Regions from separate parts of the Lysinibacillus sp. NPDC093197 genome, predicted to be linked through region 2. Evidence: riboswitches for the same ligand, from Rfam matches in the RefSeq annotation. Region 2 holds a riboswitch; each other region holds the start of a gene.
The links. A riboswitch is a leader RNA that binds a small molecule or an ion and turns the genes downstream of it on or off. The one in region 2 is predicted to bind S-adenosylmethionine.

Region 1: it holds a riboswitch for S-adenosylmethionine, as region 2 does, so the genes downstream of both, ACIP9G_RS07170 (YezD family protein) here and metK (methionine adenosyltransferase) in region 2, are expected to answer to the same signal.
Region 3: it holds a riboswitch for S-adenosylmethionine, as region 2 does, so the genes downstream of both, metA (homoserine O-acetyltransferase MetA) here and metK (methionine adenosyltransferase) in region 2, are expected to answer to the same signal.
Region 4: it holds a riboswitch for S-adenosylmethionine, as region 2 does, so the genes downstream of both, ACIP9G_RS12760 (methionine ABC transporter ATP-binding protein) here and metK (methionine adenosyltransferase) in region 2, are expected to answer to the same signal.

Annotation. Positions count from the first base shown of each region.
Region 1 is NZ_JBIVOH010000002.1:260,094-263,306, reverse strand. Features, by position in the region: gene ACIP9G_RS07180 (LysR family transcriptional regulator) at 1-761, shown strand, start outside; gene ACIP9G_RS07175 (phosphopantothenoylcysteine decarboxylase domain-containing protein) at 859-1,533, shown strand; SAM riboswitch class I at 1,749-1,846, shown strand; gene ACIP9G_RS07170 (YezD family protein) at 1,919-2,074, shown strand; gene ACIP9G_RS07165 (flavin reductase family protein) at 2,287-2,775, opposite strand.
Region 2 is NZ_JBIVOH010000006.1:227,282-230,494, reverse strand. Features, by position in the region: gene pckA (phosphoenolpyruvate carboxykinase (ATP)) at 1-710, opposite strand, end outside; SAM riboswitch class I at 913-1,031, shown strand; gene metK (methionine adenosyltransferase) at 1,287-2,483, shown strand; gene ACIP9G_RS16710 (gamma carbonic anhydrase) at 2,845-3,213, opposite strand, start outside.
Region 3 is NZ_JBIVOH010000001.1:143,057-146,269, forward strand. Features, by position in the region: gene panF (sodium/pantothenate symporter) at 1-355, shown strand, start outside; gene ACIP9G_RS00720 (nucleotide excision repair endonuclease) at 460-831, opposite strand; SAM riboswitch class I at 1,148-1,257, shown strand; gene metA (homoserine O-acetyltransferase MetA) at 1,363-2,298, shown strand; gene ACIP9G_RS00730 (GerAB/ArcD/ProY family transporter) at 2,387-3,213, opposite strand, start outside.
Region 4 is NZ_JBIVOH010000004.1:77,444-80,656, reverse strand. Features, by position in the region: gene gcvH (glycine cleavage system protein GcvH) at 1-129, shown strand, start outside; gene ACIP9G_RS12770 (toprim domain-containing protein) at 389-730, shown strand; gene ACIP9G_RS12765 (thioredoxin family protein) at 744-1,055, shown strand; SAM riboswitch class I at 1,111-1,215, shown strand; gene ACIP9G_RS12760 (methionine ABC transporter ATP-binding protein) at 1,300-2,328, shown strand; gene ACIP9G_RS12755 (methionine ABC transporter permease) at 2,318-2,986, shown strand; gene ACIP9G_RS12750 (MetQ/NlpA family ABC transporter substrate-binding protein) at 3,049-3,213, shown strand, end outside.

The sequences.
Region 1 (3,213 bases), on a different contig from region 2:
TAGAGAAAGAATGTGGATTTGCCCTTATTCATCGAAGTCGAACAGGTGTGACATTAACGAGCGAGGGACAAACAATGCTTCGGGCTATGCGAAATGTTCTTGATGCGGACGAATTATTACAACAAGAAGCGGCCCATATTCTTGGTGTAACTAGAGGGAAATTGCGAATAGGTGTTATTTCTAGTATTTCTTCCAACTGGATGCCAGAAATTATCCGTATTATGGACAATCAGTTTCCAGGTATACAAGTAGAGTTACGTGAAGGGGACTATTATGAAATTGAACAGTGGCTACAAAGTGGTGAAGTTGATGCTGGTTTTCTTAATGGTCAAAAATCGGAGCAATTTCAATTTATCGAATTGGTCCAAGACCCCCTTTTATGTATAGTGTCTGATCAAAGCTCTCTCTATAATCGTTCAGAAATTGATATTACTGAACTAGAAGACATGCCTTTTATAATGACATCGTATCGAGGAACTAATGATGTAAAAGTAATTTTAGAGCAGTACCATGTTAAACCGAATATTCGATTTGAGCTATCGGAGGAGGTTGGGATTATTTCGATGATTTCACACCATTTAGGCATTACTATTTTACCTCGATTAGTGATTAACCGATTACCGTCCTCATTAAGGGCTATCCCACTAAAGCAAGGTGGTTATCGTACGATAGGGCTAGCCATGAAACATCAAGCCTCACCGGTAACGAAAAAGTTTGCGGAAATTTTAAGTGTGTGGCTAAAAGAACAAAATAAGAAATAGGTTATTTAAGCTTTTTACGTTAAAATAGAACATGTAGATTGCTTATTAATTTGTTATTTTTCAAAAATGATAGTTTGAAAAGAAAAGGTGAGTGTGAGTGGGGACATTACAAGGAAAAACCGTACTCATTACAAGTGGGGGAACACTTGAAAAATGGGATCGTGTGCGAGGGCATACGAATTTATCGAAGGGGTCAATGGGCTGTTATTTGGCTGAAGCAGCTCTTGCCGAAGGTGCAGACGTCATCTATATGCATGGCTATTTTGCACAATTACCGATTAATCAAGATAAAATGCGTACAGTACGCTTTGAAGGTATTGAAGATTTAAGTGACAAGGTTCGTCATGCTGTACAAAATGAACAAGTAGACATCGTTATTATGGCAGCTGCAGGCTCTGATTGGGTCATTGATAAAGTATACGATCAATCGGGGAATTTAATGGAAGGTGCAGGGAAGATGCCGTCTGACGAGCCCCCTGTTATTCACTTTAAAAAAGCACCAAAAGTGTTAGGGCAAATAAAGGGTTGGCAGCCAAATGTCACTTTAGTAGGATTTAAGCTAGAGGCAACGGACGATGAGGAGTTTTTACTGTCCCGTGCACGTCTTCGTATGGAAACAGCCAATGCACAGTTGATGGTTGCCAATAGTTCACAATCTTTATATGGCGGACAAGAGCCACATTGGATTGTACCTGCACAAGGACAACCTATCAAAGTCATTGGTAAACAAGAAACGGCAAAAGTGTTAATGGAATACTTACAAAACGAATAAAGAGCAGCTGTGTAGAATATATAATTCTGCACAGCTTTTTTATGTTTTGAACATTCATACTAATGCTTTCAAGATCTTAAGATTGGAATTTAAGAAAATTTAGAGCAATAAAAATGTACCTTTTCTCTCTATTGCATAGTATTCGACTAGGTTTTATAATATTTATATTGACAATAGGTTTTCTGAATTATAGAATTATTTCCAAGAAACGTAAACTCTTATCGCGAGAGGTCTGGAGGAATGAGGCATAATGAAGTCTCGGCAACTGAGTTAATCGGTGCCAACTCCAGCAAAGTTATCTGAGAGATAAGGGGAGGCATCAAATCGTCTTGATGCGTGGATCTCTTTTATACACAAAAGTATGAAAAAAGAAGGGGTGTATCGTATGTCTCAACTGTCTAAGATTGATGATAAGAAATTAGAAGTTATTGCGAAGGCTATTCAAAATTTAGAATTTGGTGAAGTGCAAATTACAATTCAAGATGGAGTTATTGTCCAAATTAATCGACTGGAAAAACAAAGATTTCCTCAAAAAAAGTAAAGCTTTAAAAGAAGCATAGAAATTAACTCGGGACCAAATTTTAAGCTTATTGTCGCCACATAGTGTCCTGAGTTAATGTGCAACATTCATGCACTTGATTCATGTTCCAATATTGTACGCATGTGCAGATTGTTCGTAATGCAAAATATTATTAACGTACAAACAAAAAAAGTAGGCATCTCAAAATAAAATTTGAAATACCTACTTTTTTATTATTCGTAAAAACTCGTTGGGATTTGACCAATATGCCTACGATGATAAAGCAATGGCTCCTTCTGCGCATTATCAATTTCTAAAATATGACCAATGAAAATCGTATGGTCTCCTGCATCGATTTTTTTATATGTTTCGCATTGCAGCGTAGCTAAAGTATCATGTAATATTGGCAAACCATGTAAAGAATTAGACCATTTTACTTGCGCAAATCGGTCAGGGATTTTGCTTGAAAATACCGTACATAATTGTGTTTGATCGTTCGCTAAAATATTTACCGCAAATTTGTCCGTATTACTAAAAAGTGGATGCAGCTGCGATTTTTTGTCCAATGACCATAGGATAAGGAGCGGATCTATGGAAACAGATGCAAAGGAATTGACCGTTAAGCCAATCGGTTCATTCACATCATTGTAAGCTGTGACAACTGTGACACCTGTTGGATAATTACCTAAAGCCTGTTTAAAAGCAGTTACTTTGTCCGTCATACAATCACCTCTTATTATTTTATGGAGAATACGGGTTGTTTGTTCTTGTAGCATTTTTTCTGGTGCTATTATGGATAGCCTACAAAATAATCCAGCAACTGTAAAGCTGATTAATAACGATTATTTTAAAAAAATCATCAATTGAAAGGATTTTTTTTATGCTTTTTAAAGCTGATTATTACCTGGATATCCAGACTTCTACTTTATATTGTATCTTTAGTCATTAGTGTCAGTAGCAGTTATAGAGCCGGATGGAGATATTAAAGGGATAGATTATTTAGTTAAAATATCTAGTTTTTAAGAGGGGAATGACTTTAACGTTAAAATTTATTTAAAATTGATAGAGAAAAAAATGTATGGTAAAATCTAAGCAAAAATTTTTATCGTTAATATTCTGCATAACGGAACTATTTTTACTTTAATAAAAATAGCTTGATT
Region 2 (3,213 bases):
GTACCAGATAAACCGAAGAATAATGCCACATCGCCAGCTTCACCTACGTTTGCTGAACAGTGCATTGATAGGATGCCTTGTTGTGGTAATAGGTAGTTCATAATACCGAAAATAGATTTTTTCATTTCACCAGCATATTCAGTACCACCGATTAGGATGATTTTCTTTTCAAGTGATACAATAATGAATGTTTCAGAAGATGTACCATCGATAGCTGGATCTGCTTTAAAGTTAGGAGCTGAGATAACTGTGAAGTCAGCAACATGAGAAGCTAATTCTTCTTGTGTTGGACGGATAAATAATTGATGGGCGAAAAGATTATGCCAAGCATATTCATTGATTACTTGGATGCTTAATTGTGAATCTTTGTCAGCACCAGCAAAACCGTTGAATACGAATAATTCGTCACGTTCTTTTAAGTATTTAACTACTTTTACATATAAGTTATCGAACACTTCCGAAGAAATTGGTTGGTTTACTTTACCCCAGTCAATTTTATCTTTTGTGCTTTCTTCTTCTACCGTATATTTATCTTTAGGTGAACGACCAGTGTATTTGCCAGTTTCTGCACGAACTGCGCCATCTACTGTTAACATAGCCTCACCACGAGATGTAGCTTTTTCCGCTAATTGTGGTACTGAAAGTTGAACGTTAATGTTCCCGCCGTTTAATAATTCCTTCAGTTCGTTTGCAATTTCTACTGAATTCATCGATTAAATACCATCCTTTTTTATAGTATTCCCTTGAGTTTGAGGGAGTTTTTCTTAATTTCAAAAATAGTATAACACAATTGCTTTAATAATCTATACTAATTCAAAAATTATTTTCGTGTTTTAAATAACTTTCAACAAAAAGTCATAAAATAATTGACAACGTTCGACCTTTTACGTAAGATGAGGAATTGAACGGATACTCTTATCCCGAGCTGGTGGAGGGTCAGGCCCTGTGAAACCCGGCAACCTGCATGAACTATTTCACGACATGCGCTGGTGCCAACCTGATGCAAGGGGAAAACCCTTGAACGATAAGAGTGAAAGGTTACGAAGTCATTATTCCTTTCCTCATGTAAAGTACGTGAGAAAAGGATTTTTTTTATTTTCATAATGAATGTAAAGGTAAGTATATACAATTCTTTCCTTATTATAATGACGGATCTTTCGAAATCCTCATGTTAAAAGCAACAACGGCTTGAAAGTTCTATCCTTCAGGAGCGAACTTGACATGGGTAATGAGTACCGTATTAATTTCGCAAATGCTATTTGTAAGAGTAATAGGAGGAAAATCAAATGACAAACCGTCGATTGTTTACATCAGAGAGTGTAACAGAAGGACATCCCGACAAAATTTGTGACCAAATTTCGGATGCCATTTTAGATGCCATTTTAAAAGAAGATCCAAATGCACGTGTAGCGTGTGAAACAACTGTAACAACAGGATTAGTATTAGTAGCTGGAGAAATCACTACTTCTACTTATGTAGATATTAAAGGTATCGTGCGTGATACAGTAGCAGAAATCGGCTATACACGCGGTAAATATGGCTTTGATGCTGAAAACTTAGCAGTACTAGTTGCAATTGGTGAACAATCACCAGATATTGCCCAAGGTGTAGACCAAGCACTAGAAGCGCGCGAAGGTTCTATGACTGATGCAGATATTGAAGCTATTGGCGCAGGCGACCAAGGTTTAATGTTCGGTTACGCTTGTAACGAAACACCTGAGTTAATGCCATTACCTATTAGTTTAGCGCATAAATTAGCTCGTCGTTTAACAGAAGTACGTAAATCAGGTGAACTAGCATATTTACGTCCAGACGGTAAAACACAGGTGACAATTGAGTATGATGAACACAACATCCCAGTTCGTGTCGATACTATTGTTATTTCAACACAGCATGATGAAGAAGCATCACTTGAACAAATTCAATCAGACTTAAAAGAGTTAGTAATAGCACCAGTAGTACCTAGTGAGTTATTAGATGCTCAAACGAAATATTTCATCAACCCAACAGGTCGTTTTGTTATTGGTGGACCTAAAGGAGATGCTGGACTTACTGGGCGTAAAATCATCGTTGATACATACGGTGGCTATGCACGTCATGGTGGTGGTGCATTCTCTGGTAAGGACGCTACAAAAGTAGACCGTTCAGCTGCATATGCTGCTCGTTATGTGGCAAAAAATATTGTTGCTGCAGGTTTAGCAGAACGTGCTGAAGTCCAACTTGCTTATGCCATTGGTGTAGCACAACCAGTATCAATCGCTGTAGATACATTTGGTACAGGAAAAGTAAGCGAAAGCGAAATCGTACAATGGGTTCGCGAACTATTTGATTTACGTCCAGCAGGCATCATTAAAATGCTAGATCTACGTCGCCCAATTTACAAACAAACGGCTGCTTATGGTCACTTTGGTCGTACAGATTTAAATGTACCTTGGGAAAATACGGACAAGGCTGATGCATTAAGAGAAAAAGCAAGTCTATAAGCTATTTTGTAAAGAGCATTCTAATATGTGGTAAACATATGCAAATGTTTTAGTGAAGGGGCTACGTAATGGCCCCTTTCTAACTTGCTTCAGCATTCACACCCCACTTCTAAAGGTTGGATTTGTATGCTGAAGCAAGTTAAAGGCCCAGACGGATGTCATAGATTTTCTAAGGCGCTTTTAGAGCATACTGTAAAAATTTGGATGAAATGATGCCTAGGCGTAATTGATTGCAAAAAAATTCGCGTCTTTCCGTTTACCTTGGAAGGAAATCGCGAATTTATTTTTTATCCTATATAACTTTGTTTATTACTAGAGCACTTACACCTATATCGCAGCCCGCGTATTTTTAGGGCATCCATTATTTTTGAAGAGATTTGTAATATTGACCTTTTTCGGCGTATTCTCTAACGATACGTTCCATGTCTTCTTTATCTTCAGCATTTAATTCACGTACAACTTTTGCTGGACGACCTAATGCTAAGCAATTAGGAGGAATGACTTTACCTGGAGGTACAAGACTACCCGCACCAATAAATGCACCTTCTCCTATCTCTGCCCCATCCAACACGATTGATCCCATACCTATTAATGCATTTTTTCGAATTGTACAGCTATGTAAAGTTACTTGGTGTCCAACTGTTACTTCATCTTCGATTATTAATGGATATTTTGGACTTTGATGTAGACAGCAAAGATCTTGGATACTTACTCGTTTACCAATTATTGT
Region 3 (3,213 bases), on a different contig from region 2:
AGAAATTAAGCGAGCAAGCTTCATCGTAACTACAGTAATTGGTTTGGCGGTCGTTGTATTTGCGTTAAATCCACCAGACTTACTTGTGTGGCTCAATTTATTTGCATTTGGCGGACTAGAAGCGGTCTTTATTTGGTCAGTTGTTCTAGGCTTATATTGGAAAAAGGCTAATAAATACGGCGCAATTGCTTCCATGATTACGGGCATGACGTTATATATTGTGATTGATCGTTTTTATCCGTCAATCTTTGGCATGCATACAGTGACAATCCCAATAGTGGCTTCATTCATTATTTTTGTCATCGTAAGTTACCTAACAGCTAATAAATTTAAAGATGAAAAAGTATTTATTTAAATAGCAAAATACCTTGGGAGGACAAAGCTCTCAGGGTATTTTTCATTTTTGAAGGTAAAAAGAAAAGAAAAACCGCTAGCATGTTACATGCTAACGGCATTTTTTTAATAAAATACTTTTTCAAGATTATATTTTGCACGGAATGTGTTAATTGCATATGTTTCGTAAATTTCACGTTCCATTGGATCATCAATTTCATATACTTCAATTTTGAAAATTTCATCACGGTACTTTTTCATAGGTGATACATTATCTTCAAAATGTTTTTTAATGCGTTGACGAATTTTACGCGCTTTCCCTACAAACAATAGCTCGTTTTTTTCGTTGTAGAATAAGAAAATGCCACCTTTTTCGCGAGTGATTTTATGGAAATCAATAAAACCATGGAATGGCGGGATTTCTACTTCCCCAGGTTTTAATACTTGCTCACGTTGACGAATTACTAAGTCTGGTTTTGGGAGTTCAATTTTAATCAAAATATTCACGTTCCTCTCTGTTACTAAAGGTATATGTTAACATAATACCTCTTTGATTACCATTACGATTTATTTGTACAAAAATCTATTTACACCACTTTGCTGTAATCGGCTGTAAATTGTCATTTGTTTGTCATCTACTTAGGCTAATAGATGGTAAAACTTTAAGCCGTATTTACGTAACTTACAAAAAGCTTTCGGTAGAATTAATAATAGTGTTTAACAAAAAATATGCTTCCATTCATTTAAATACTAAATATTCTATGTATTATTGAAATTCTTAATCGTTCATGATACAATTCTTTTTAATTAAATAATCTTATCAAGAGAAGCTGAGGGATTTGGCCCGATGACGCTTCAGCAACCTCTAACAATGTTAGAAAGGTGCTAATTCCACCAAAGGATTTTTCCTTTGAGAGATAAGAGTGAACGTGATAATTATCCTTCTCATTCTTGCTCTAAAGGAATGAGGGGGATTTTTTTAATTTTATTTAGATAGAGAGAAAAAATTAACGAAAAGGGGAATGCAACATGCCTATTAATATTCCGAAAAACTTACCAGCTGGAGAACATTTACGTGGGGAAAAAATATTCGTAATGGAAGAAGACCGCGCCAAAACGCAACAAATTCGTCCTTTAAATATTTTAATTTTTAATTTAATGCCAGAAAAAGAAAAGACAGAGCTACAATTATTGCGATTACTCGGTAATACACCATTACAAGTAAATATTACATTTTTAAATACAGCAACACATGAATCAAAAAATGTTAGTAAATCACATTTACAGCTATTTTATTCGACGTTTAAAGAGATTCGCCATCGTCGCTTTGACGGTATGATTATTACAGGGGCACCTGTTGAAAAAATGGCATTTGAAGAAGTGAATTATTGGGAAGAAATCTCAGAAATAATGGATTGGTCTGTGAAAAATGTTACGTCCGTAATGCATATATGTTGGGGTGCACAAGCTGCACTGTATCACCATTACGGTATCGGTAAATTTGAACTGCCGGAAAAATGTTCTGGTGTATATTCACATGTCATTACCGATTTAACAGTCGATCTAGTGCGTGGCTTTAGTGACTTATTTACAGCGCCACATTCACGCTATACATCGGTTTCCATTGATGAAGTACGTAAGCACCCAGATTTACGTTTACTGTCCTATTCAGAAGATGCTGGCGTCTTTATCGTGCAGTCAAAGGATAATAAGAACATAATGATTACAGGTCACTTAGAATACGACGCGACAACATTAGCTGATGAATATTACCGTGATGTTGAAAAAGGAATTGATATTGCAATTCCTGTTAACTATTTCCCGCATAATGATCCTTCTAATGAGCCGATTAATACTTGGCGAGCACATACGCATTTACTATTTTCGAATTGGCTCAACTATTATGTATACCAAGAAACACCGTACGAATGGGACTTTGTTGATGAAATTGAATACCATATTTAATTCAAAACTATTAACTGACATTATACAGTTATAAAAAACCTCCATTTCTCAATTGTAAAAAGTGAGAAATGGAGGTTTTTGTTTTACCTTATTGAGATTCGGTTGAGTTTGGTTTGTTTGGCTCTTGCTGTGTCTTCGAATCTTGTTGTGTTTTTGAATCTTGTTGTTCTTTTGGCTCCTGTTGTGCCTTCGGGTCTTGCTGTGCATTTGAATCTTGTTGTTCTTTTGGCTCCTGTTGTGCCTTCGAATCTTGCTGTTTATCTGTGGTGCTTTGTTCGGTTTCAGCCTTTTTAATTTTTCGAATTTTAGCGACTACTAGTAAGAACAATGGTAATAAAACGGCTAAAACCGACGAATACAATGGCCAAATCTTCTGATTATAATTATTTGAATGCACAATATTTGGATGAGCAATTTGAGCCAGTGCAATCATACACATCCCGAGTGGTAAAATGAGTGGCCGAGGATCTTTTATTTTCAGTATTTGTCCTAAGCCAATTACCGTTGCATGAAAATAAATAAAAGTTCGGATATAAATAGATATAATCCACATAACAGCCATAATAATTTCAACACGCTGAAAAAAATTGCCTATTGAAATTCTTTGAGCGAGCGCATAGCTTGGAAATGTTTTACTTGATGTATTAGTCGGACCAAGAACGAGTGTTGAAAGGGCAATAATGAGGATTAATACGATTCCTCCAAACAGTGTGCCGATATAAAATCCTTTTTGAGCCGATTTTGTCACATTGACTGCAGAAGGGAAAAACATAAGCAACACAACAAGCGGGAATGAAAAAAGACTCATAAAGGTAAGTACACCGACTAATAATGATTTTGGTTCTGTTTCATAGACTGGCATTATATTTTCAATATTGATTTGTGGGGAAATACAAGTAATAAAAATAATAAAAA
Region 4 (3,213 bases), on a different contig from region 2:
GATAGCCCTGAATTCGTAAACGAATCACCATATGAAAAAGCATGGATGATCGTTGTAGAGCCTGCAGATGCTTCAGAGATTGAAAGTCTTATGACTGCAGAACAATACGAAGAAATGATTGCAGAATAAACAAGCCTATAATAGAAAAACGTCGGCATACACACCGGCGTTTTTTATTATATAGCACGAGGTATTAGTAAGTAATTTGATGTGTACAAAGCTTGACTCTGCAAGTAAACGATAGTACAGTGACTCACCATAAAATGTTGTCCAAATTGTAAAGCGACATGTGAAAATGATTGTTAACATGTAGATTTATGCATCGTGTGGAATCTGGTAATGGCGATGAATTGTTGTAGTAGATAACTGTCTAAATGGGGGTGGCGTGATGTTCGAAGGGAAATGTTTAATCGTGGAAGGCCGTTCGGATAAGCTTCAAATAGAACCTATTTTGAGTGAAGATGTTACAATACTTTGTACAAATGGTACAATTGGTGTGCATCAATTAGAAGAATTACTCGACCCATATGAGGGCTGTGAGCTATATACATTTTTTGATGCAGATGCATCAGGAGATAAACTACGAGCATTAATGGACAGACATTTTCCTGAGGCGGAGCATTTGCGAACAATGCCTACTTATAAAGAAGTAGAAACTACACCGAGGAAAGTGCTTGCGATGATTTTATTGCGCGCGCATTTTTCCATCCATAATGAATATATTTTGTAAGGTTGCGTGAAAAATGGAAGAATGGTCAAAAGAGCAGTGGGAAACGGCTGTAAAATCTGGTGAAAAAACTGCCTTTTATTTATATACACCGATGTGCGGAACTTGTGCAGTTGCATCTAAAATGATGGATATCATAGAACAGTTACTGCCACAGTTGAAATTAGGTAAGGCAAATATAAATTTTTTAGAGCAAATAGCTTATGATTTTCAAATTGAAAGTGTACCTTGTTTACTCGTTAGCGATGGAGGAAAAGTTATAGAGAAGGTTTATGCATTTCAATCCGTACCGTTTTTATACGAATTGTTAAAAAAACCAATTGACTGAACTTTGCTAGCATGGTAAAGTAACAACTATATTAAAAACTATTAAATATATCGAACTCTTATAAAGAGCGGCGGAGGGAAGTGCCCTATGAAGCCCGGCAACCATCACATATGTGAAAAGGTGCCAAATCACTCAAAGATTTTTCTTTGAAAGATGAGAGAACGGTTTAGCGTATAAAATACGTGACCCCTTCTACTTGTCTATGAGTGAAGGGGTTTTCTATATGAGAAAAGGAGTATTCGCTATGATACAGCTTCAAAATATTACGAAGAAATACAAAACCGCAAATGGCGAATTAACTGCTGTTAAAGATGTCAATCTTACGATTAACAAAGGTGAGATTTTTGGCATTATCGGCTATAGTGGCGCTGGTAAAAGTACGATGATTCGTTTATTAAACGGTTTAGAAAAGCCGACAACAGGTACGGTGAAGGTGAACAATCAAGAATTTTCATCTATTAAGGGCCAAAAGTTGCGTGATGCTAGACAAAAAGTAAGTATGATTTTCCAACATTTTAACTTACTTTGGTCAAGAACTGTTGCTGAAAATATCGCTTTTCCACTTGAAATTGCAGGTATAGCTAAGAGTGAGCGAGACGCACGTGTGAAAGAACTGATTGCACTTGTTGGTTTAGAAGGACGTGACAAGGCGTATCCATCACAGCTATCAGGCGGTCAAAAGCAACGCGTTGGTATCGCACGAGCACTTGCTAATAATCCTGAAGTGTTGTTATGTGATGAAGCTACATCGGCACTAGATCCAGAAACAACAGATGCAATTCTTGATTTGCTTGTCGACATTAACGAACGATTAGGTTTAACGATTGTATTAATTACCCATGAAATGCATGTTATCCGCAAAATCTGTCATCGTGTAGCGGTAATGGAAGCTGGAGAAATTGTGGAGCGTGGTGAAGTATTACAAGTGTTCCAAGCACCACAAGCGGCGATTACTAAAAAATTCGTTTCGCAAATTACCGATACGAAGGAAACCCAGGAGACAGTTGCACAGCTTAGAGTAAATTATCCAACGGGACACCTTGTTAAGCTTGTTTTTGTTGGTGAAAAAACAGAGCAACCTGTTATATCGCATTTAGTAAAACAGTTTGATGTGGAGATTAGTATTGTCCATGGCAATATCTCACAAACTAAAAATGGCGCATACGGTACTCTTATAGTGCAAATTGATGGCACGGATACAAATGTAGCAGCTGCACTAAATTATTTAAATACAGTTGAAGTACAAACGGAGGTGATTGCAAATGCTAACTAGTCTCTTTCCGAATGTCGACTGGGAAAAAATGTGGACAGCCACATATGAAACACTTTATATGACCACTCTTTCAACAGTCGTAACATTTATACTTGGTTTAGCCATTGGCATAATCCTCTTTTTAACGAGTCCAAACCAATTATGGGCTAATAAAATCGTTAACTTTTTAACAGGATCGGTCGTTAATATATTCCGTTCGATACCATTTATCGTGTTAATTATTTTACTAATACCATTTACGAAGTTTTTACTTGGGACAATTCGAGGAGCAAATGCAGCGCTACCCGCACTAATTATCGGTGCTGCACCATTCTATGCACGAATGGTATTAATTGCATTACGAGAAATTGATAAAGGCGTTATTGAAGCGGCACGCTCGATGGGTGCTAAAACGTCCACAATTATTTGGAAAGTACTAATTCCAGAATCATTACCGGCACTTATTTCTGGAATTACCGTAACGGCTGTAGCACTCGTTGGGTATACGGCAATGGCTGGAATTATTGGTGCTGGCGGCCTAGGAAACTTAGCCTTTTTAGATGGCTTCCAACGTAATCGCCAAGATGTGACATTAATGGCAACTATTTTGATCTTAGTAGTCGTATTTATCATTCAATGGATTGGCGATATGATTACAACGAAAACAGACAAACGTTAAAAAGGTTAACCCGGTTTTTACCGCTAACATATTGTTTGAACAAATAAAGGGAGTGTATACAAATGAAGAAGTTATTAGCAGGATTATTTTTATCAGTACTTGTACTAGCTTTAGCAGCTTGTGGTGCTGGTAACAAAGACGAAGCAGGTTCAACATCTGGAGATAAAGCAGACGACAGTGCAAAAACTGAAGAAAAAGTAACATTAAAAATTGGTGCTTCTAACACA